Saccharophagus degradans 2-40: one gene and its partner. The protein of the gene in region 1 binds, or shares a complex with, the protein of each later gene. Links are inferred from orthologs where the notes say so. Each region holds a gene or a part of one and is shown in the gene's direction. Other genes may lie near its edges. The genes, in order: SDE_RS03995 and pabB.

Region 1 (12,052 bases):
GTACTAGCTGGTCTTCTTGGCTAGCGGATATGTCTACATAGCCGTCGCTCGAGGTGGCGTCTTGCGCGTTTTGTATTATGTGGGTAAATACCATGTTTAGGCTGTCGGGGTCTGCCTTTATTCGCCAGTTCGGGTCGATGCTCATAAGGGTCGGAGCTGGTTTGTATTTTTGGCAGCGTTTAATCGCGTCGACTAGGGCATCTTTAATTGAGAGTGTTTTAGCTTGCTCTGGCTCGCTGTGTTGTAGCTTGCGCAACAGGTTGTTCATGCGCGTTACGGAGTTGTTAATAGTGTTAATTACATCTTCAACGAATGCGGGGTTGTCTTTGTGTTTTTCGGCATTGGATACAACCAGCGATTGCTGTGCGATTAAGTTTTTAAGGTCATGCATTACAAATGCTGATAATTTGTTAAACGCGTCGAACTGGCGGGCTTCGGTTAGCAACTCTGATTGCTCATGGCGTACTATATAGCTGGCAACCTGGCGACCAACTGTTTTAATAAGGTCTAAATCCTCCCAGTTTAAAACAGATTCAGATTTAGGCGAGGTAAGTACCACAAACCCAATAAGAATATTTTCGTTAAGTAGGGGCAGTACCAGCCAAATATCATCGATAAGGTCGATCCAGTAGGGTAGGTGTTCGTTGTGTAAGGTTATGCCTTTATCGTTCGAGCGCAAACAAAACACCCATTCTTCTTGTTCTAGCGTGGCGCAAAATGGCGAGGTATTGGGTTCGAATGTTTCCGATACGTCGGCAATATGAATATTTACTTGGCGTGTGGGCACCATGACTTTACCGCGCTTTAGCCACAGGGCTCCGCCGCTACATTTGAAAAGGTCGGCAAGTACAATAATGGCGCGGGCGTGGGTTTCGCCAATAGAGGTGGGCTGCGAGAGTTGGTCAATAAGTCGCAACCACTCAGAGCGATAGTCGTACTTATGGGTAAATAAGTGTTTGTTAATTAATACGTTAAGGTTCTCTCGCGCATGCTTGGAGGCGAATACAAACAGTAGGCTGCCCAAGCCGCAAACCATTAATACGGTGTAAATAACGGTTCCCCAGTCACCACCGTACAGCCGCACGTAGTAACCGCCTATGGCCAAAATTGTCAGCAGGGCGCCTGCGAGCGTAAGCGAAGTTGAATAAAAAACGACTGGGCGAGAAAAGGTAAGTTTTGCCGATTGCATGCGCGGCTGATTGAGGGTCATCACTCCTATAGCCATAAATACACTTGTAGCAATAGATACAGCTGCGCGCGCTTGCCATAGGTCTGCATCTGGGTGACCCAGCACCAAGTGCTGGGCGAACAAATACGCGTCAAAGATAAATATTATGGCGAGGTTTAGGCATATTAATTTGACAAGCCGATAATCGGAAACATTTCTGTACAGTTGTTCAACACTTAATAGGCCGACAACGCTTAGCAGTATGCCTTGCCAGATAACCACGCCCGCAATAATTGCTGGGTCGAAGTCTGAGGTAAGTGCGAAGGCGGATGCGGAAAAGGTAGCTATGCTCACGCCCCAGATAAAAATGGTGTATACGCGTGGCAGTGAGGATTGGGTATAGCGCAGCGTGGCAAAGGTGAGGGCGAATATCCAGCTTATGTAGTGAGCAGCTTCTGCAACAAGTAGTGTGTTTACGCTAAGCGTACCTACTTTACCTGCCGACGCCAAAATAGCCAGCCAGCCGGTTTGAACTATAGCGGCAATAATGAATGCAATATGCAGTTTAGATTTAACGGCTTGATATACACACGTGGCGGTAAAGGCTAAAGACAAGACGCATGCACATAAAAAGGCTGTTTGAGTTACGCTGCTAAATTCCATTAATCTCCGGGGTTGCCCGACCTATACTTTTATTTTTAATTGAGGCTTACCATCTGAGCGTTAATTTGCGAACGATGGGGCGTGGATGTTGTTGCGCCTATTATGGCAGATAACGAACTAGAATAAATGTGAAGCGTGGAAAACTAATGAGTGGCAATTTGCTTGTTGTGGGGTGAAGTGCGGTGCTCGACTGTTTGTATGGGGCAGGCTGCAATAACTCATACATGGTGCAGAGCTATTGCAGGGGTGATAATGGTGTATGTTATGCGGCTTGCTTTAAGCGCGAAACCACAGACTCCATCACTCTTTCAAAAATCGGGCGCACATCCAAGGTTTTGGCTTTGTTAAATTGCATATCGTACGCAAACTGGCGGCGGCTTTTTTCAAGCGCTTTTAGGCCAAGTCTGTTTACAAATATGTAAGAGTCCGAATCGAGTTTGGCGCTTAGTTTGCAGCGCAACTGGCGACCGGTTTCTTCATCAAAATAATTTAACCAAGTGCCTTCTGGGATGTTTTTGGCAATTTGATAGTATTTGCTAGAAAGCTCTTGGTATTTAGACTGTTGACGCTCGAGTGCCGACATGTCTTCCCAGGCTTTTTCTTCGTTAGCGGTTTTGCCAAGCGTAATTCTTTGCTGTTCATCCAGAGTGCGGTAGTGAAGTTTTTCTGCTGGCGCAGAATCTAAAGCGACAACCGCGCGCTCGATTTCTGCAATTTTCTGCTGCCTTGTATCTTCAGCATCAATTGCTGCGGCAAGGCCCGTTTCTATGCGTTGCAAAATATCTGGTTGTAGGCGCGTTTTGCGTTGGCGCGAGCGCTCATCGGTATGCTGTTTACACAACCAAATTACATCGGCGACTAACTGTTCCATTTCTATCCAGTCGCTGCTGCCTTGCCCATGCTTTAAGTAGGTAATGATAAGAACTTGTAGCCAAGTATTAGTTAAAAAGCTGCTAACAACATCGGGTAGCGTGGCATCGCGCATTTTGTCATAAAGCGCGCCTTGCGCCGCTGCGCGAGCAAGTTTGATTCTATTTTTACCCGCTTCAGCCTGGGTGGTGCGTTTTTCTACCACGCGTGCACGCGAGGCTTCTTTTTTAACCATTTCTTCAATATCGTTATTCACCTCAGTGAACACGCAGGTATCTACTTTGAAAAGTCGGTTAACTGTTTGTACGCCATCAACAATTTTGCGGTAGAGCGGGTCTCGCTCTAGCGGTTTAGATTCGTCTAAGCCTAGGCCCGCTTCGGTAATGGTGTTGATAAGCTTGCGCGCGGGATGTTCGGAATCTGTTAAAAAGTTTTGATCGCGCAAAGCAACTTTTAATACGGGAATCTGTAACCGGCAAATAAGCGACTGGATGGCGATTGGTAAATTATCGTCTTCCAAAATGTTGTCGAAAAACATTGCAACCAAATTAATAACATCTTCAGATGTTTGGTCGAGTGCTTGTGGCGCCTTGGGGTCGCGTTTGGAAAGCAGCTGATTTACAACGTCCGATACTACATTGGTGGGTTTGCGGGTTGTGAGTTGCCTATCTATTACTGGCTGCGATTTAGTTAGCAGCGCAGATAGCTCCATGGCGGCCATAGCGGGGCCAGGGTTGGATGAGTACAGATAATAGGTGTAGTTACTACCGCTGTTTTGGCCGGTAGTGGCAAACATATTGGCTTGCGACGCGCGTGCAGCGGACATTAATGTGTTGAGTGAATTAATGTCTAGAGTAAAGTTTATTTGTGGCGCAGATGCGCGCTGTGCTTCTGCATTTGCATGTTGTTGGGCTTGGGGGTTGGCTTCGGGCGCTTCAGGTTGCGCGCTGGCAGAGTGGCCCCCTGATTCGCCTTTATTTAAGTTGCGAGGTACTTTGGGCAATATGCCAGAGTCGATAAGCACTTGGTTCGCATCGGTGTATATATGGCCTAACTGTTTAAGTACGTGTTTTTCAAAAAGCTTAAACAGAATTAAGCGAATTTTGATACCAACGTTAAGCTGCTTTAAGCACGCGCTAATGAAAGCCTGACCAACTTGCTGCGGGTCTAGCGGGTTGGTGTTTTCGTTTACTGTAACTTGCAGTAATAAGTGGTCGAGACGAATGGCAAGCTCATAGAGCTCTTCTTTGTATATTTCGCGGGTGCGGCCGGTCATATTGTTGAGCGCAAGCTCGATTTCTAAATCGTCGCCTTCAACAATTGAGAGGCTGCCAGATGTGATGTCGCCGTCGGTACGGTTGAGCTTGGCTTGAGATTGACCGGTTACAAGGTCATTAAATTCGTTAGTGAGCGCGCGCAAAAATTCGTTGGCTACGCCTTGTTTCTTTATGCGTATTTCACGCATTGATTCGAAGTAAAGGTTTTCTTCGTTGTTGGTAGAGGCTCTTTTCGAAAGATCATAAAACAAATCGTCCGCTGCCGAAAACATATGGTCGAGCAGCTGCACTGCGTTGTCGAGCGCAATGTTTTGTATGTGGTCTAGTACGCGCGGAGGGGCGACGCGTGGTCGCGCGCTGCTGCGCTGCACTTCATGAATACCAGGCCTTTGGTTATTGGGAGCCATTTTAAAACCTTAATAAATTTAGCTATGCGTGCTTGTTGTGCCTTTTGGGCTCAGCGTATTCTCCCGCTGCAAGCAAGCGTTCCATTAGATACAGGTTGTATACGCAAGATTCATTCCGGCGGGGCCGGCCTGCGTCACCTCGCATTGCTTATGTGATGCGTGTCACTTTTTGCCTGTATATCCATTCAAAAGAGGACTTTCCATCATTGGCTCCAAAAGGTAGTGGTAGGGGGAATATTGTTTTAAATCAATGAGTTACCGTGTTTTGTTGCCGGAGGCCTCATGTGAAAGTCTCGAGTGGGGATTATACCCTTTTATTTCGCAAAATTTGCAGTTGAGACGTGTTACCGGTGAGTATTTTATCGGAGTGTTAATTTATTCGACAGTGAGCCGCCGTCTGTCGGCTATATTAAGGCGATAATCAGTACAGTCTTGATTGTTATTTTTGCGTGGTTTGCTTGTGTGCACCAACACGGGCGTTCGCTAAATTTGGCCTTCACTTATATAATGCTTGGCCTTACTCATTCTATTACGCCCATTTGGATTGCTAGCCATGCTGTTGATGATCGATAACTACGATTCGTTTACCTATAACGTAGTGCAATATCTTGCCGAACTAAAAGCCGATGTGCTTGTAGTGCGCAACGACGAATTAACGGTAGAGCAAATTAAAGCCAAGCAGCCGGAGCGCATTGTTATCTCCCCTGGGCCTTGTACCCCCAACGAAGCAGGGGTATCGGTTGAGGTTATTAAACAGTTCGCCGGTGTGGTGCCTATTTTAGGTATTTGCTTGGGCCACCAAAGTATTGGCCAAGCATTTGGTGGCGACATAATACGCGCACGCCAAGTTATGCACGGTAAAACCAGCCCTATGTATCATGCAAATGTAGGGGTATTTGAGGGCCTGTCTAACCCATTTACCGCTACGCGTTACCACTCGTTGGTTATCGATAAAAATACTCTGCCTGAGTGTTTAGAGGTGACCGCGTGGACGCAAGATGAGGCGGGCAATATCGATGAAATTATGGGCGTGCGCCACAAAGAGTTGGCGATTGAAGGGGTGCAGTTTCACCCAGAATCAATTCTTAGCGAGCACGGCCACCAACTATTAAAGAATTTTTTAGAGCGCTAATGCCGCCTACAGCATGTATAAAAATAACGCGAGGGAGCAATAATGAACATTAAAGATGCACTGGCCTTGGTTGTAAACGGCAAGGATTTATCGGTTGAGCAAATGACCGATGTGATGCGTGAGGTGATGACCGGTAAGGCAACCGACGCGCAAAGAGGTGCGTTTTTAGTTGCGCTGCGCATTAAGAGCGAAACCCTAGATGAAATTACCGGTGCGGCTAAAGTTATGCGCGAGCTGGCCACAAAAGTTGTGGTGAATGCCGATAACCTAGTGGATACCTGCGGTACCGGCGGCGACGGCGCGAATCTTTTTAATGTGTCCACCGCCTCGGCTTTTGTGGTGGCGGCAGCGGGTGGCCATGTGGCGAAGCACGGCAACCGATCTGTTTCTAGCTCTACCGGCAGTGCCGATGTGCTTGAGGCGGCAGGTGTGAACTTGCAAATGCCCGCAGATCAAGTGGCCCGTGCCATCGAAACCATTGGCGTGGGGTTTATGTTTGCCCCAGCTCATCACAGTGCTATGAAGCACGCAATTGGCCCCCGTAAAGAGTTAGGCTTGCGCACCATATTTAACATGCTTGGCCCAATGACCAACCCTGCTGGGGTTAAGAATCAGGTTATAGGTGTGTTTACCAAGGCGCTGTGCCGGCCAATGGCTGAAGTATTGGGTAGATTGGGCAGTGAGCACGTATTAGTGGTGCACAGTGAAGATGGTTTAGATGAGCTGAGTATTGCTGCGCCTTCCCACGTTGCTGAATACCACAAAGGTAACGTTACCGAATACACCTTGTCGCCTGCTGATGTGGGCATTGAAATGCAAAGCCTAGAGGGCTTGGGCGTAGCTACCGCAGAAGAGTCGCTAGCGCTTATTAACGGGGCTTTTGCTGGCAGTGATGAACCCGCAGCCCAAAAAGCGGCGGCGATAATTGCACTTAATGCCGGTGCGGCTATTTATGTGTCTGGCTTGGCGACTAGTTTTAAAGATGGTGTTGCCATGGCGGAGGATGCTTTAGCCACTGGAGCTGCGCGTGAAAAATTAAAAGAGCTAGTGGAATTCTCTGCGCTGTAGGGCGCAAGCGCGGGCTTAGTTAAAATGGTGGCTTAGTTAAAAAAGCAAAAGCGAAAAGATAAAAGTAAACAGCAGAGATTATAACGGTATGACAGATACACCCACGGTATTAAAGAAAATTATTGCGCGTAAATGGGAAGAAATTGCCGAGCGCAAAGCGGTGGTGTCTGCCGAGCTGTTGCGCGAACAAGCGCTGGCTCAGCCTGCTTGTCGCGGCTTTGTTGCGTCGATTGAATCGCGTTTGAGTAAAGGCGAGTCGGCGGTGATTGCTGAAATTAAAAAGGCGTCGCCCAGCAAAGGGGTGATTCGCGAAGATTTTAACCCTGCGGAATTGGCGCGCAGCTACGAGCAGGGCGGTGCGGCCTGTTTGTCGGTTTTAACCGATGTGGACTTCTTTCAGGGGGCGGATGCCTACCTGCAGCAAGCGCGTGCAGCGGTTTCTCTACCGGTTATTCGCAAAGACTTTATTGTGGATAGCTATCAGCTGCTCGAAGCGCGTGCCATGGGCGCAGATTGCGTGTTGCTGATAGTGTCGGCCCTTAGCTTTGAAAAGCTACTAGAGCTAAATGAGCAAGCGTTGGCGCTGGGTTTGGATGTTTTGGTGGAAGTGCACGACGCGGTGGAATTAGAGCAAGCGCTGCAACTACCTAACAAGTTAGTGGGCATTAACAACCGCAACCTGCACACCTTTGATGTTACCTTGCAAACTACGTTCGATTTGTTGCCAGCCATCCCAAGCGATAAGGTAGTGGTAACAGAAAGCGGTATATTTACCGGAGAGGATGTTGCATCTATGCGCGAGCAGGGTGTGAACACCTTCTTAGTGGGGGAGTCTTTTATGCGCGCAGACGAACCTGGTGAAAAGTTGCGAGAACTGTTCTTTTAAGGCAGCGACCTAAGAGGGGGGACTAATAAGGGCAGTGTGGGGGCTGCCTCTTGGCAGAGCCCTGTGACACTGCCTGCAAGGCGGGGGTGGTTTTAGCGTGTGCCGTAAACCACCATGGTTTTACCTTTTACTGATACGAGGCCTTGGTCTTCGAGCGTTTTAAGTACGCGCCCTACCATTTCTCTCGAGCAGCCAACTATCCGTCCAATTTCTTGGCGTGTAATTTTAATTTGCATGCCGTCGGGGTGGGTCATGGCATCAGGCTCTTTACACAGGTCTAGCAAGGTTCTTGCTACACGGCCTGTTACATCTAAGAACGCTAAGTCGCCCACTTTACGCGTAGTGTTGCGCAGGCGGCGCGCCATTTGAGTGCCAAGTGCAAACAGGAACTCTGGGTGAGCTTCGGATACTTCCTGGAACTTTGAATAGGAGATTTCAGCTATTTCACATTCTGATTTGGCGCGAACCCATGCACTGCGTGCATCTGTTTCGTCAAATAAACCCATCTCACCAAAAAAATCACCGTCGTTGAGATAGGCGACAATCATTTCCCGCCCTTCTTCGTCTTCAATTAATACAGTAACCGACCCTTTAATAATGTAATAGAGTGAATCACTCTTGTCGCCAGCGTAAATTAAAGTACTTTTAGCGGGGTAACGACGCCGGTGGCAGTGGCTTAAAAACTCGTCCACATTTTGTATGTGAGGTGTGAGAGACACAGCAACCAATGGGGTACCCTCTGTTTCTTCTTAATAGTTTAAATTGTGTTGTTATAGCTCGCATTGATATTGCAGGCCAGTATTTAACATGATTTGTAGCTTGCGAAAGTGCAACGCCCAACGAGTATACCCTCTAGACGTCGAAAAACCGACACTTTCTAATGCATTAGTATAGCGCGTACTGCGGTATATTGAAGTAGCACACACTTTAAACCCTTAATTATAGCGGGCTTCGGGCATAAGCAAAGGTTTAAGCTTTGTGGTAGTCTGCGTTTTTCTCCGCAAGGGGTACGCTTTCTCGCTGGCGTGAGGTTAGAGATATTGGTGTATTATGTTACTTTTGGCGCCAAATTGTTAATGAGGTTAGATACATGCAAGCAACGGTAAAATGGGTAGACGGCAAAATGTTTCTTGGCGAATCCGGCAGCGGTCACACCGTTGTAATGGATGGCCCGCCCGACCATGGCGGTCGCAATATGGGCGTGCGCCCTATGGAAATGATTCTGTTGGGCTTAGGTGGTTGTGCCTCATTCGATGTTATTAGTATTCTTGAAAAAACACGTCAAAAGGTGTCCGATTGCCGCGTGGAGCTTTCAGCTGAGCGAGCAGAAGGCGTGCCCTCACCGTTTACTAAAATTCATTTAAAGTTTGTTGTAACAGGCGTTGCTTTAAAAGAAGTGCAGGTTAAAAAAGCAGTAGAGCTATCGGCAGAAAAATACTGTTCAGCTTCTATTATGCTAGGGGCCGCGGGTGTAGAGCTTACGCACAGTTTTGAGGTGGTCGAGGCAGCTTAATACTCGATGAGCGCTAGAACATCTTTCCCGCTAAAGCCCGCAGTTAAACGCGGGCTTTTTTGTGGCCGCGCCTAAAATAGCTTAAGTAAGTCGTGGCCGAGAAAAATAACAATTTCAACTGCAATTAACGCGATGATTATGCACTCTAAAAAGGACGAGTGGTGATGCTTTTGTTCGTCGCCTAGCATTGAAAGCAGAGCACCTAGGGTATCTATTTTTTGTTGAATTAGCGCTAATCTCGGCGGCAGTTCAAGGTAGCGCGATATGCTTTGGTAGTAGCTTTCAAGTTCGGGGTATTCCCAAAAAAACTCTGGCACGTCGAGTAAATCAAACTTTAAAATAATATCGCTCTTTGCTTTAAACAGCTGCCCGCGCAATTTGGCAATTTTTTTAGACGACATTTTAATGGTGCCATACTGCACAAGCTGGTCTGCAATTATGTCGTTTTCATTCAGTAGAGCGAGCACGCGCGACTCAAAACTGGCAAGTTTGCAGCTTTGCGCAATACCGTGGCTAACGGCCAAAAGGGTAAGCGGCTCGTTATTATCCATGTAGATATGATCTTCGTGGATACGGAACGTGTCGGAAGTGCTAAACGAAAACTGGTCGCTTTCTGCTTTGTCGAGTGGGTCTATTGCAAATGGCAGTAGCCAGTCGAATTGATCTAGGCAGGCTTCGGGTGAATCGCTAACGGGCTCACGGGGGTTGGACCATTCGACAACGGTGCCGTAATCGAAAATAAAAAGTGTGCCGGCTAAGCGGTTAACTACCCAGCAGTCTTTATAGCGCTTGGAATAATTCTCGTCGGATAGTTGCCTGCGCAACGCAGGCAGGTCGAATTTCTTCGCCAAACATTGGCCAATTATACGGTGAGTCATGGAAGTGCTTCCAATCAAGCGTGAAAAGGCCTAGGCAATAGGGCTGGGCCTAGGGGCTAACAATATAGAGAAACAGTCGCGGTGAGTGCTTGTCTATATTGTTGGGCTTGAGTGGGCGCAAAGCCTAAATGCTAGGCTAAGAGGGTGCGCTATATGTGGAAGCTGGTCTCTGTCATTACTTTAGACATTACGGTCATGCCCATTTTTACCGGTTTAGGAAAATTGTAACCACCTGCGGCGAGGGCCGTTTGCGCGTGCTTAGCTTCATCAATAAGCATTTGCTCTACAATAACGCGAGATGCTGCATCCTGCTGTGGTAGGCGTGCTAGGTGCTCTTGTAGATGCTTGCACACTTGATCTTCGGTGGCGGCTACAAACCCCAAGCTTACCTTATCGCTTATTAACCCTGCCGCCGCACCAATAGAAAACGAAAGCGTATACCAAACGGGGTTTAAAAAGCTGGTGTGGCTGCCTAGGGCTTTTACGCGCTCTTCACACCATGCTAGGTGATCTTGCTCTTCGTCTGCGGCGTTGTTCATTTCTTGGCGTATTTCAGGCAGTTTGGCGGTTAGGGCCTGGCCTTGGTATAGCGCTTGGGCACACACTTCGCCCGTGTGGTTTACGCGCATTAACGACGCCGACAAGCGCTTTTCTGCATCGCTTAGTTCGCCGCATTCTGCTTTGGGGCTGGGGCGGGAATGGGGTTTGGTGTCGGGCGATAAGGCTCGCAGTGCTTTATCTACTTCACCTACCAGCTTGTCGATAAAGCTAAGGTTTCTAGATGCGGCAGCATGGGTCATTGGGGGTGGCCTTTTCGATTAGGTGTAGTGAACTTGGTTGTACAATTTTAGCCCTGTAAGTGTACGACGCGCACTTTTAAAAGCAATCGTTAAAACAATATTTTTTGATATGGCACAATAGAGGGCTCTGGCTAACCCCAGACCCTATTAAATTTTATTTCACGCTGATTATCAGGGCCGAAACTGCATGAATAACCATGATTTAAAACTGGTGCTTAACTCGAATGTCGCGCTTGTTGTAATAGAAACCTACGACGAGTCACGGGCGTTAGAGCTGCTTAAAAACTATTTTCGCTCTACCAATATGCCGGTTTATAAGTGGTCCATTACCGAAGGGGTAAATGAGTTGGGCTATGGTTTGCAGCCCAGAGCCACCAATAATAACTGCGAGCCACAGGAAGCCTTGGCGCATATCAAGTCGCACAGCCGCGCAAGTGCGTTTATTTTGTGCGATTTTCACCCGTGGATAGAAGATGCCAAAATAACGCGTCAGCTAAAGGATATTGCCCTTAGCCATATGTCGTCGAGTTACGGTTCGGCCAAGCATAAACTTATATTTATTAGCCATAAGTTTAGCCTGCCGCCCGAGCTAACCCGCTATGCCGCCTGCGTTAGCCTTTCTATGCCTACCGATGAAGAGATTCTGGCCATTATTCGCGACGAGGCGCGTCTGTGGGCTAGCGAGAAGGGCGCCCTGCGAATTAAAACCGACAATGTCACCCTTAAAAAACTGGTTTCAAACTTGCGCGGTTTGCCTCACCAAGATGTGCGCAGGCTCGCTCACGGTGCTATCGCCGACGATGGCGCTATCACCGAAGCCGATTTACCGGAGGTTACCAAGGCGAAGTTTGCGCTAATGGAAATGGATGGCGTATTGCATTTTGAGTACAGCACAGCGCATATGAAAGACGTAGCGGGCCTAGAGAACCTAAAGGGCTGGTTACTAGATAGGCAGCACGCGTTAAAGCAAGCGGACGAAAGCAGCTCGTTAGATAGACCTAAGGGCGTGTTGCTGTTTGGTGTGCAGGGTGGGGGTAAGAGTTTGGCCGCCAAGGCTATTGCCGGCGTATGGGGCTTGCCTTTGTTGCGCTTAGATATGGCGAGTTTGTTTAACAAGTTTGTGGGCGAAACCGAACGCAACCTGCGCGATGCACTCAAGCTAGCCGATTTAATGTCCCCTTGTGTGTTGTGGATAGACGAGCTAGAAAAAGGCATGGCGTCTGGGGAAAGCGATTCCGGTACCCCCAAGCGTTTGCTTGGTACCTTGCTTACTTGGATGGCGGAGCGCAAAAGCCAAGTTTTTATGGTGGCCACCAGCAACGATATTAGTCAATTGCCGCCAGAGCTAATGCGCAAAGGGCGCTTTGATGAAATATTCTTTGTGGATTTG
Region 2 (12,057 bases), 1.2 Mb from region 1 along the record:
ATTGGCAGAGCCAATCCAAACCGTTATGCGTCGCTACGGCATCGAAAAGCCCTACGAGAAGTTAAAAGAACTTACCCGCGGCCAAAGCATTAACCAAGAAGTTATCCAAGGTTTTGTGCAAACGTTAGAAATACCAGAACAAGCCAAACAAGAACTTATGGCTTTAACACCCGCTACCTATATTGGTAACGCGGTGGCGCAAGCAAATGCCATTAAAGATCGCATGGCCTAGACTTACCCCTCACAAAATAAGTTTTTACATATTTTAAATAGCGCTAACACTAAGGTGGCGACAATGACCCAAACTCTCCGGCCATTTACCCACCTTGGTGACATGCCAATAGAAACGTTTTTGCGGGACTACTGGCAAAAAAAGCCACTACTTATTCGCCAAGCCCTACCCAACTTTGAAAGCCCATTAAGTGCAGATGAGCTGGCAGGGCTTTGCTTAGAAGACGATGTAATTTCTCGCTTAATTACCGAAACACCACAAAGCTCACCGTTTAACAGCGAATGGAACGTAACCCACGGGCCATTACCAGAAGATATTTTCGAAACACTTCCCGAGAATTATTGGTCTTTACTGGTACAACACGTCGATCAATTATCTCCCGAAGTGAACCAGCTACTAAACCTATTTCGCTTTATTCCCAATTGGCGCCTAGACGACGTAATGATTAGCTATGCTCCAGACAAAGGCGGTGTAGGCCCTCATTTCGACTATTACGACGTATTTTTATTGCAAGGTCACGGCCAGCGGCGTTGGCGATTGGGGCAACAGTGCACCAGCAAAAGCCCAATGCTTGCCAATGCGCCCATGAAAGTACTAACAGAGTTTGATGTACAAGAAGACTGGGTTTTAAACCCAGGTGATATTTTGTACGTGCCGCCAGGTTTGGCTCACTGGGGCACAGCGGTAGGCGAATCTATTACTTACTCGGTAGGCTTTCGCGCCCCAAGCCACCAAGATATAGTTTTAGATTTTTCACAAGAAGTGGCTTCTAAAATTGAGGAAGATAACCGCTACCAAGACCAATTTTTAACGGCGAATAAAAATGCCGGCGAAATAACAGGCGATGCTATCGAGCAGTTAAAACACATACTGCAAACTTACATGCAAGACGAGCAAGCCTTGGCCCAATGGCTAGGCAAAAGTATGACCCAACTTAATCCAGGCATGGTAGACGAAGCGGAAAACACCATCGAACCAGAAGAAATGGCGAATACGCCATTTACGCTTTCACCATTTGCGCGAGCAACGTTTTACCGAGCAGACTCTAACAGCGAAGCGTACATATTTATTAATGGCGAAGTGTATTCTGGCTCGCTAGAGCTGGCAAACGCCCTAAGCAACTACCTGCCAATAGATTGGCTAAGCTGCAGCGAAACCGACAAATTAATATTAGATACCCTCGCCCAACAATATTTACTTGTTAGCTTAACCTAAACTAAATTCCGCGCTTTCGTAAATTCAGGCAAACAAAAGAAATAAGACAGATAAAAAGCAGCCAATAAAGACAAGAAAGGAACAGGACACTTTCTATGCTTAACAACCATCAAACCCTAAAAGTACAAACTGTTAATTGGCAAGAAGCCAGCAGTATTTTGAGTTCGATTCGCCGAACCGTATTTATAGAAGAACAAGGCGTTGCAGAGCACGAAGAGTGGGACACCGAAGATGAGCACGCACAACACTTTATTGTTTACCTAAACAATAAACCAATAGGCTGCGCCCGCCTGCTCGCATCTGGCCAAATTGGGCGATTTGCAATATTAACAGAATACCGCAACCAAGGGTTCGGCCAACAATTACTTCGTCACATTGCAAAGCACGCGTGGGAAACGAACCGGATCAACACCCTATTCCTTCACGCACAGCTCTCTGCATTAGGCTTTTATCAAAAATTGGGGTTTTGTGAATATGGCGATGTATTTCTCGATGCAGGTATAGAACATAAGAGCATGCGGTTTTCGCTATTCACCGAAGGTGCCGCCACACAGAATAATGCTCTAAAACTATTTGATAACTCGGTTTTACGATTTGAAGATAGAGAAAATGCGCTAAACGCGCTGTTACTGTGCATTGCAAACGCCCGCAAAGAGGTGCGTATTTATAGCAGTAAGTTAGATCACAGCTTATATAGCGACAGCCAATTTATTGAGAAGCTTTCGCAAATAGCTCGCCACAACCGCAACAGCGAAATAAAAGTATTGTTGCAAAATAGCCGCCCACTCCATAGTAAGCGCCACCCACTTATAGAGCTAGCACAAAGGCTACCGTCTAAAATTCAAGTGCGTATTACCGCAAGAACCGTGGACCCAACAGAAACAGCTTGCATTACGGCAGATAGAAAACAAATAATCTTTTTTAACAACGAAGATGCATTAAAGGGCTTTTTAAACCTAAACGACCAACTAGAAGTTAAAAACCGTATAGAAGAGTTTGACTACATTTGGCAAAAACAAAGTGAAACAGACCCAAACCTACAGCGGCTTAGTCTTTAATTGGCAAAACAGCCGTAGCGCTAAAGATCAACCCCCACCTGATTTCCCTCATAAGCTAAAGGGTATTTTTTAAGGCAGTCGAGCGTGCCCGCCAATGGCCCACCAGCTTCCCCCGTTTTAAGATTGAACTCGATACCATGCGCACGACAACGAATTGCAGAGGGGTATATTAGCGTGCCCGTTACCAAGGGCACATCCATATGCGGGCAGCGATTTTCAATCAATACTGTTTGATCATCATGGTGAATAAGCAGCAGGTCTACCCCATTTACTTTAAATGCTTTTTTATAGCCTTCTTGTAAAACACTGAGTTTTTCTAACGCTACAAATGCCACATCCACCTCCAATTTTGCAGAATTGACAAACTAAATACTAATTTGCAAAACCAATTTATAAAACACACGTTAATCCTGCCAGCTAAACTCCATGTTTACAGTCTTTTGCTCATTGAATCAAGCGTACACACTATATTTTAATGCTTGAATAGAGTGTATTTGATCAGGCGTGGCTTTTTTCAGCCAGCTGAATAGATTGCCCAACCGCAAGCAATGGAATTGGAACTTCAGTTCATGCTTATTTTTAAACCAGCGTCTCGACAGCACACGTCAACTATCAGCATCGTAGCCCCCAATACAGCAGGCAAAAATAGTTTCTCTCTATTTGACTTCAGAACGCCAATATCCTGTTGCTACGTTTCAGCTGAAAGAAAAAGGCAACAACCACCTCTTCCATATAACTATTGTAGCGTGACGTAAATTGCATACAGCAACTCGTTTTCACAGGTTGCAAACCCAAATTAGACAAACTTGCTCTTACCCAACTAAATCCTCGGCAATAATAAGCTAGTAACCACAAGGGTTAAAGCACGCCAAATCAGGGCATCCAACAGTAAGTTCTTTAAAAAGATTCCAACAAAATGAACCCCTCACTTTGAATAAAATCCACAATACTATACCGGAATGGAGGTATACCGAAAGCCGCGCAGTTAAGCCTCCCAAGCGAAACCCAGCTATCAGGCGCGTAGCAATTAGAAGGTAAAGTCCGTAAAATGGCGCTTCAATTCAGTTCAGATAACGTGAATGCCAGAAGTACAATTGTCAGCCTTACCCTACCTACCCTCTAGCCTGCCATTTTTCAGTGAGCTCGCAGACGAGCGTGTGCCTGTTTGGTTAGATAGCGGCAAACCATTATCTAATTACGGCCGGTACGACATTATTTCGGCCAACCCAGTAGCAGTTCTATCGGCCACGCATTCAAGCCCTTCTGCTCAGTTCTTAAAAGAAGTAGAAGAATCTCTCGCGCACCACTTCACAACGGTAAGTGCGCCACAGGGGTTGGATATTCCCTTTATTGGTGGTGCCATAGGGTATTTGAATTACGAGTTCCAACACGACCAATACAAACTGCCTTGCACACATAACAACCCCGTTGCCGAGGTGGGTATCTACGATTGGGCGGTTGTGCAAGATCACCACTTAAAACAGAGTTATTTGATTACCCACCCAAACTGGCCCCTGCAAAAAGTACAGCACTTGCACGCTCGCCTAAGTGCTTGTGCACAGGCTGAACAAGCCAAACAGCGCCCGCCTTTTGTTATTGATAAGTGGAACGCTACCACTAAAGCGCAAGATTATTTAACGGCCATTGCAACCATACAAGATTACATTTCAGCCGGTGACGCCTATCAGGTGAATTACTCGCAGCAATTTTCTGCCAATTACACCGGCCACCCACTGAATGCTTACATCAAAATGCGTCAGGCGGTACCCAGCCCCTACTCCGCCTGCTTGATGTTTCCAACTGTAAATATTCTGAGTGTTTCACCAGAAAAATTTGTATCGGTAAAAAACAACGCAGCAATAACTCAACCCATAAAAGGCACTGCTGCACGTGGCGATACACCACAAGCAGATGAACAACTCGCTAATGAGTTATTACTAAGCGAAAAAAACCGTGCAGAAAACTTAATGATTGTAGATTTACTACGCAATGACTTCAGTAAAAACTGCGAACCACATTCGGTTAAAACCACTAAACTGTTCGACTTAGAAAGTTATGCCAATGTGCACCATCTGGTAAGCACCGTTACAGGCAAAGTAAAAACTGGGGTATCTGCATTAAATTTTTTAAGTGATTGCTTCCCTGGCGGGTCAATTACCGGCGCCCCAAAAAAACGCTCGATGGAAATTATTAATCAACTCGAACCCCATGCGCGACATATCTATTGCGGCAGTATTTTCTACCTCAGCGCGCACGGCGATTTAGACTCAAATATAGCTATTCGAACTGCACTTTTGGATAACAACACAATTTACTGTTGTGGCGGTGGCGGGATAGTCGCGGACTCGGACGCTAGCGCCGAATTTGACGAAAGCATTCAAAAAATAGATAAGTTTTTAGCCATTCTCAAATAAAAAAGGCGCCGTAGACTTAGCCTAGGGCGCCTTGTACTCACAGTCTAAAAAATTAAAGCGTTAAATCTCTGTTACTCGCTTTAATGAACTCTTTCTTTAAATCTTCAAAAGTGTGTACCGCTGGGAATTGTGGGAACTCAGCAATAACGTTATCTGGAGCGTGGAACAATATACCTGCGTCGGCTTCGGCAAGCATGGTGGTATCGTTGTATGAGTCACCAGCAGCAATTGTGCGATAGTACAAAGACTTAAAGGCCACAATAGACTGACGCTTAGGGTTCGCCTGACGAATGTTATAACCAACAATCTTGCCAGTTTCGCTTACGGTAAGCTTGTGACACAACAGCGTTGGGTAGCCAAGTTGAGCCATTAGCGGAGCGGCAAATTCATAGAAGGTGTCAGATAAAATAACTACCTGAAAGCGCTCGCGCAGCCAGTTGATGAACTCTTGCGCGCCCTCTAAAGGTGAAAGCGTGGCAATAACCTCTTGAATCTCGTTTAAGCCTAAACCTGCCTTGTCTAGCTCGTTAAGACGCATAGTCATCAGCTCGTCGTAGCAAGAAATGTCTCGCGTAGTGGCTTTTAAGGCTTCAATCCCCGTTTTTTCGGCGAATTTAATCCAAATTTCGGGAATCAATACACCTTCAAGATCCAAACATGCTAGTTCCACTTTCTGTTCCTCACAGCTAAGTTAATATCTGTTCCCAATAGCGGGATTTATGGGCCGCCAATCTAACGCTTTCCCCCATTCGATGCAAACATGATCGACAATTTAGCCAACAAAATAGCCAATACGCAGGCGTAATTGCCCTTTTTTAGCGCAATCTAGCATTTAGGTATATAAGTATAACCTTCCACTATTTTTAAACCGCCCTTGCGTCTGGTATTCTTGCCAACCTTTCAAAACTGTCCCACAAAGGCTGATCAACAAATGAGCAACACCATCGACTTCACCGATATTGATGCGAAGCTGCAACAAGCTTCACCGCAAGAAATACTCGCTTACGCGCTTGCCGAAAACGACAACCTCGCAATATCGTTTAGCGGTGCAGAAGATGTTGTACTAGTTGATATGGCTTCTAAAATAAAACCCGGCGTTCAGGTGTTTTGTTTAGATACTGGCAGATTACATGCAGAGACCTACCAATTTATTGAGCAAGTACGCAAACACTACGATATTAAGCTCGACGTGTTGTTTCCAGATTCTGCCGCAGTACAGAAGCTTGTGGCGGAAAAAGGCCTTTTTAGCTTTTTCGAAGACAATCACCAAGAATGCTGTGGCATACGCAAAGTAGGCCCTCTGCGCAAAAAACTATTGGAAGTAGACGCTTGGGTTACGGGCCAGCGCAAAGATCAGAGCCCTGGCACACGCGCCTCTATTCCGGTAATCCAAAACGATCGTGTTTTTGCACGCCCAGGAGACACCCTAACCAAATTTAACCCCTTGGTTAATTGGACATCACAACAGGTTTGGGATTACATTCGCTCTGAAGGCGTACCATACAACAGCCTGCACGATCGAGGCTTTGTCTCTATAGGCTGCGAACCCTGCACACGCCCAACGGGCCCTGGCCAGCATGAGCGTGAAGGCCGCTGGTGGTGGGAAGAAGCCACCAAGAAAGAATGCGGTTTACACGCCACTAACGTTAAAAAATAGGAGCGACAGCGATGAAAATTACTTTAGTAAAAAAGATACTTGCAGATGGGTCGCCCTGTAAAAAATGTGGCGATGTATTAAATAAACTTGAGCAAAGCGGCCAAATGGTGCGCATCGATCAAGTATTAGTTGCCGATGAGCGCGACGAAACAAGTGAAGGCATGGTGTTAGCTAAGCAATACTCGGTGGATCGCGCCCCATTTTTCATTGTCGAAAATGAAGGCCAAGAGCCAGTAATCTACACCGTATACATGAAGTTCGTGAAAGAAGTTCTCGATCAAAAAACCGAGGAAACAGACGAGCTAAAAGAAATTATGGCCGATAACCAAGACCTAGATTTTCTATAGTATTTTTTTTGTAGCAGCCTCTATATTAATACGCGGTTTCAAGTAATCGCCGCTACCCAAAACGCAAAAAGGCCAGCAAGAGTTACCTCTTACTGGCCTTTTTAATTTTTCTCGCCCTAATATTCAGGCAATTCGATATTAGAGAACAGCTCATCCAATTCAAGCTTGGAATGACGGTTAAATGCCTCGTTTACCACCTCTTTAGTAAGGTGCGGCGCAAACGCCTCTATAAACTCATACATAAAGCCGCGTAAGAATGTGCCCCTGCGGAAACCTATTTTGGTAGTGCTAGCACGGAACAAGTGACTAGCATCCAGCGCCACCAAATCACTGTCTTCCTGCTCGTTGTAGGCCATTTTAGCCACAATACCTATGCCCAAGCCCAAGCGTACATAGGTTTTAATTACATCGGCATCTGCCGCGGTAAAGACTACCTTAGGCGCTAAACCATGCTCCAAAAATGCTTCATCTAGGCGCGAGCGGCCGGTGAACCCAAATACATAGGTTACCAGCGGGTGTTTAGCTACATCTTCCAAGCTAAGCATCGATAACTGCGTTAGTGGGTGCCCCTTAGGAACAAGAATACAGCGGTTCCACTTGTAGCAAGGCAACATAATTAAATCGCTAAATAGCTCCATTGCCTCAGTGGCGATAGCAAAATCTACGGTGCCGTCTGCAGCCATTTCAGAAATTTGCATCGGCGTACCCTGATTCATATGCAGCGAAACATCAGGGTAGTTTTGAATAAACTTACCTATTACAGGCGGTAAAGCGTAGCGCGCCTGGGTATGCGTAGTAGCAATAGATAGGCTGCCTTTACGCTCGTTGCTGAATTCCTGCGCAACCTGCTTAATGCTCTCTACTTTACGCAGTATCTCGCCCGCAGTACGAAGTATTGCCTCCCCGGCAGGAGTAATGCGCGTTAAATGCTTGCCGCTGCGCGAAAAAATTTCTACACCTAGCTCATCTTCTAGCAACCGGATCTGCTTACTAATTCCAGGTTGCGATGTGTACAAGCTCTGTGCCGTAGCCGATACGTTTAGCTCGTGATGAGCGACTTCCCAAATGTAACGTAACTGCTGCAGTTTCATATGCCCTCCGCTTGGCGATCACACCATTATTATCGGGTGTGTGATTTTGCACGCCTATTGTCTAATTTATGTACAACCACACATTTGATTATAAAAATATATGAAAATATTCTTTTGAAGAATAGTTATAAATAGCTATATTTGCCAACTCTAATTGTAATTTAGCAGCGGATCACACAATTTCCCATTATATGGACATCCTTTTTTATATTTTTGCAGGCGCTGGTGTCGGTTTAGCCGTTGGTCTGACCGGTGTAGGTGGCGGCTCATTAATGACTCCTCTGCTTATACTTTCTGGCGTGCCTGAAAAAATAGCCATTGGCACCGATCTTCTCTATGCCGCGGCAACCAAAACCGGCGCAATGCACGCGCATCACCGGCAAGGCACAATTCGCTGGCAGATAGTATTAATGCTAGCAGCTGGCAGCCTGCCCGCCTCCCTAATAACAAGTTATATTCTAAATACTTGGGATTTCGACTACGGCCCAAGGCTGTCTAATATTCTTGGCGTCATGCTAATTCTTACGGGCGTTGTAGTATTTTTAAAGCAGCGCCTACAGGGTGAAACCTCCGCAACCGAACTCAGCGTTGGCTGGGTGCACAAACACTCCAAAAGTATTACATTTTTTGCCGGTATAGCACTTGGCGTATTTGTAACTCTATCGTCGGTAGGCGCCGGCGCCTTTTGTGCCGCCTTGTTACTCACCCTCTACCCGCGCCTGCCTGCTTTACACGTAGTTGGAACAGATATCGCCCACGCAGTTCCCCTTACCTTAATAGCCGGCATTGGGCACTTTTTTAACGACAATATTGATTTCAAATTACTCGGCGGCTTGCTTATTGGCTCGCTCCCCGCCGTACACCTCGGCTCAAAAGCCGCAGCCAAAGTACCTAATTCCATTTTGCAGCCAATTTTGGCCTCGCTACTTATTATTATTGGAATTAAATTCGCCTTCTTTGCCGGTGCTGGCCACTAGTTTTTATTTTTTAGCTTTTGGCTTTACTGCTTTTTTAACCCATTATTTATCAAGTAGTAACTTATTCGCTACACCATGGGGTACATGGCCTGTAGCAACGTGATCTTTTGCCGATTGGCAGTGACTTTGCTGATCATCAAAAAACACATCTGCGCCGTAGGCCTTCAAAAATTGCCCCTTATCTAAACCGCCCAAAAATAGCGACTCGTCGATGCGGATATCCCACGCGCGCAGGGTTCGAATAACGCGCTCGTGTGCAGGCGCTGAGCGGGCGGTAACCAGTGCCGTGCGTATGGGGCACTCTCCACCTTTAAACTCCTGCTGCAAGCCCTGTAGCGCCGCCAAGAACGATTTAAAAGGCCCGCCACTCAACGGGGTGCGCGCAGAAGCTATCTCGCTTTTGGTAAACGCATCCAAACCATCTTGCTTATACACCTGCTCGGCTTCATCAGAAAAAATAACGGCATCGCCGTCAAACGCAAAACGCAATTGGTCCTGCTGGGATGGGTCGCGCTTTGCAGTTAACAAGGTGGCCGCCGCAACGCCGTTATCTAGTGCGTTGCGCACATCATCGGCATCGGTCGATAAAAACAAATGGCTGCTAAACGGAGCAATATAACGGTAAGGGCTTTCCCCACCAGTAAATGCCGCGCGCGCAATTTTTAATTTATAGTGATTTATTGAGTTAAACACTCGCAAGCCAGTATCGGCACTGTTACGCGAGAGCAAAATCACATCTACACGCGGCTCCCCATCGAGCATCTCGTTAATGGCCAATAGCTTTTGCACCATAGGAAATGCGTCACCAGGCTCTAAAGGCGTATCTTCGTGTTCAATTTGATACTTTGAGTAGGCCTCTAACCCCTCGTTAATAAAAACTTGATGGCTCTCATCTAAATTGAACAGCGCTCGCGACGAGATCGCGATAACGAGCTTATTGCCAACATTATTAGCCATATTTATTTATCCGCAGCCTTTTCAACTTTATTAGACGCGTAAAATTCACGCGTGAGTTTTGCTACCACCCCAGAAAGCAACAACAGGGCGACTAAGTTTGGCAGTGCCATTAACCCGTTTAGAATATCCGCAATGATCCAAACCACTTCAAGCTTAAGCATAACCCCAACCGGAATAGCCATAACCCAAGCGTAACGGAAAACACGTATGGCGCCCCGCCCAAACAAATATTCTACGCAGCGCTCGCCGTAGTAGCTCCACCCTATTATTGTGGTGAAAGCAAACAATACCAACGCCACAGAGACAATTTTGTCGCCGTATGGCAATACACTGTTAAACGCAGCCTGTGACATTGCCGCCCCCTGCTCTGTGCCTGCCCATACACCGCTAACAATTATCGCCAGCCCTGTAATTGAGCACACAATCAACGTATCGATAAAAGTACCTAACATAGCAATTGTGCCTTGACGCACCGGGCTATCAGTTGCCGCTGCCGCGTGTGCAATAGGTGCACTACCTAAGCCGGCTTCGTTAGAAAACACACCGCGCGCAATACCTTTTTCAATAGCCAGCGCAACAGCGGCACCTGCAAAACCACCTTGCGCCGCCACTGGGCTAAAAGCACTTTTAAACACTAAAGCAATTGCAGCGGGAATTTCAGCGAAGTTAGCACCCAGTACAATTACCCCTGCCACCAAATAAGAAAGCGCCATTAACGGCACCAGCTTTTTAGCAACCGTTGCAATACGAGTTACGCCGCCCCAGATAACCGCCCCGACTAAAATCATAAGCACGAATGCAGTAATTACACGGTTCACACCAAATGCGTCGGCGAGCGAATCTGCCACCGAGTTAGCCTGCACCATGTTGCCGATACCAAAGCCTGCAATCGAGCCAAAAAATGCAAAGCAGGCAGCCAGCCACAACCAGCGCTTGCCTAAACCATTTTTGATGTAATACATCGGGCCGCCAACGTGCTTACCCTCAGCGTTTTTTTCGCGATAGTGCACCGCACACACGGCCTCGGCATATTTTGTTGCCATGCCAAACAGCGCGCTGCACCACATCCAAAACAACGCCCCAGGGCCGCCTAGACCAATGGCAGTAGCCACCCCAGCAATATTACCGGTACCAATAGTTGCCGAAAGCGACATCATCAGCGCGGAAAAAGGCGCTACCGTACCCTCTCCATTCGCCGACCGCCCCCTTATTAGCTGCACAAACGCAAATGGTATGCGGGTAATAGACACCCCGCGAATAATGACGGTAAGCCATATACCCACCAGCAAAATCAGCGCTAAGGTGGGTACGCCCCATACCCAGCCACTTACTGTGTTCAACACAGACAATAACAGTTCCATTTACCCACCCTAAATTTTTATCCGGCTTATTTTTATTTATACAAATTCACACTTTTCTGGTGTAGCTAAAATTCATCTCTATAGGGGAAAAGGCCAAAAATCCCCCCAGTGTGTACAAATACAATGTCTTTCATATTTGCCCAGCGCCCCGATTTAATTTCTTGCACCAACCCATAAAATGCTTTGCCTGTGTAAACGGGGTCTAGCACCACCCCTTCGGTGGCTGCCAACCAGCGAATACGCTCCAGCAACTCAGGGTAGGCTTTTGCATATCCTGGGCCAATATATTTATCGATAGTATTTATTTGTACCTGAGTAGCTTGCTGAGCAGATATTCCAGCTGCCTGCCCGTACTTTTGCTGCCACAGGGTTATATCTTGTTTAGCTTTGCGCTCAAAGTAAGCCTCTGAGTCGCACACAGCCATACCCACAACCTTTGCTTTACTCCCCAATATGTGGGCCCCTAAACTTAATCCAGCCTGTGTCCCGCCCGAACCTGTGGCGCATACCACCAAATCAGGGTTAATATCTCGCTCTGCCAACTGAGCTTCTAGCTCAGCAAACGCATCAATATACCCCCAAATACCTATTTCATCGCTTGCCCCAGTAGGAATACACCACGCCTTGCGCCCCTGCTGCGCGTAATGGTTCTGCCAATGGGAGAATAACGATGTTAGATTTTTGGAATAGTCTGCAACTGAATATTGAGATATCTGAGCACCTGCAAGGTCATCTAGCAGTAGGTTGC

Evidence for each region.
Region 2: the proteins of SDE_RS03995 (region 1) and pabB are in contact, whole or in part, in a solved structure (PDB 8RP0), measured with the Escherichia coli proteins. The link is inferred for Saccharophagus degradans 2-40 from one-to-one orthologs.

What each region holds. Positions count from the first base shown.
Region 1 is NC_007912.1:967,073-979,124, forward strand. The notes cover bases 3,799-6,727. They hold SDE_RS03995 (aminodeoxychorismate/anthranilate synthase component II), read left to right. Parts: upstream 3,799-4,938; coding sequence 4,939-5,517; downstream 5,518-6,727. Other genes in these bases: SDE_RS03990 (DUF1631 domain-containing protein), read right to left, coding at 3,799-4,385; trpD (anthranilate phosphoribosyltransferase), read left to right, coding at 5,560-6,585; trpC (indole-3-glycerol phosphate synthase TrpC), read left to right, coding at 6,674-6,727. Also shown: XrtA/PEP-CTERM system histidine kinase PrsK, read right to left, coding at 1-1,831; more of SDE_RS03990, read right to left, coding at 2,094-3,798; more of trpC, read left to right, coding at 6,728-7,471; cAMP-activated global transcriptional regulator CRP, read right to left, coding at 7,564-8,199; SDE_RS04015 (OsmC family protein), read left to right, coding at 8,562-8,984; SDE_RS04020 (RMD1 family protein), read right to left, coding at 9,056-9,862; coq7 (2-polyprenyl-3-methyl-6-methoxy-1,4-benzoquinone monooxygenase), read right to left, coding at 10,012-10,662; SDE_RS04030 (AAA family ATPase), read left to right, coding at 10,850-12,052. UniProt on the Escherichia coli protein: Part of a heterodimeric complex that catalyzes the two-step biosynthesis of 4-amino-4-deoxychorismate (ADC), a precursor of p-aminobenzoate (PABA) and tetrahydrofolate.
Region 2 is NC_007912.1:2,130,985-2,143,041, reverse strand. The notes cover bases 2,818-5,751. They hold pabB (aminodeoxychorismate synthase component I), read left to right. Parts: upstream 2,818-3,584; coding sequence 3,585-4,919; downstream 4,920-5,751. Other genes in these bases: thrH (bifunctional phosphoserine phosphatase/homoserine phosphotransferase ThrH), read right to left, coding at 4,972-5,589; SDE_RS08750 (Rieske (2Fe-2S) protein), read right to left, coding at 2,818-2,840. Outside these bases: purB (adenylosuccinate lyase), read left to right, coding at 1-232; SDE_RS08760 (cupin domain-containing protein), read left to right, coding at 296-1,447; SDE_RS08755 (GNAT family N-acetyltransferase), read left to right, coding at 1,543-2,505; more of SDE_RS08750, read right to left, coding at 2,526-2,817; SDE_RS08735 (phosphoadenylyl-sulfate reductase), read left to right, coding at 5,851-6,576; SDE_RS08730 (hypothetical protein), read left to right, coding at 6,588-6,923; HTH-type transcriptional regulator CysB, read right to left, coding at 7,040-8,014; SDE_RS08720 (sulfite exporter TauE/SafE family protein), read left to right, coding at 8,206-8,991; SDE_RS08715 (5'-nucleotidase), read right to left, coding at 9,034-9,948; SDE_RS08710 (alanine/glycine:cation symporter family protein), read right to left, coding at 9,951-11,309; SDE_RS08705 (D-cysteine desulfhydrase family protein), read right to left, coding at 11,375-12,057. UniProt on the Escherichia coli protein: Part of a heterodimeric complex that catalyzes the two-step biosynthesis of 4-amino-4-deoxychorismate (ADC), a precursor of p-aminobenzoate (PABA) and tetrahydrofolate.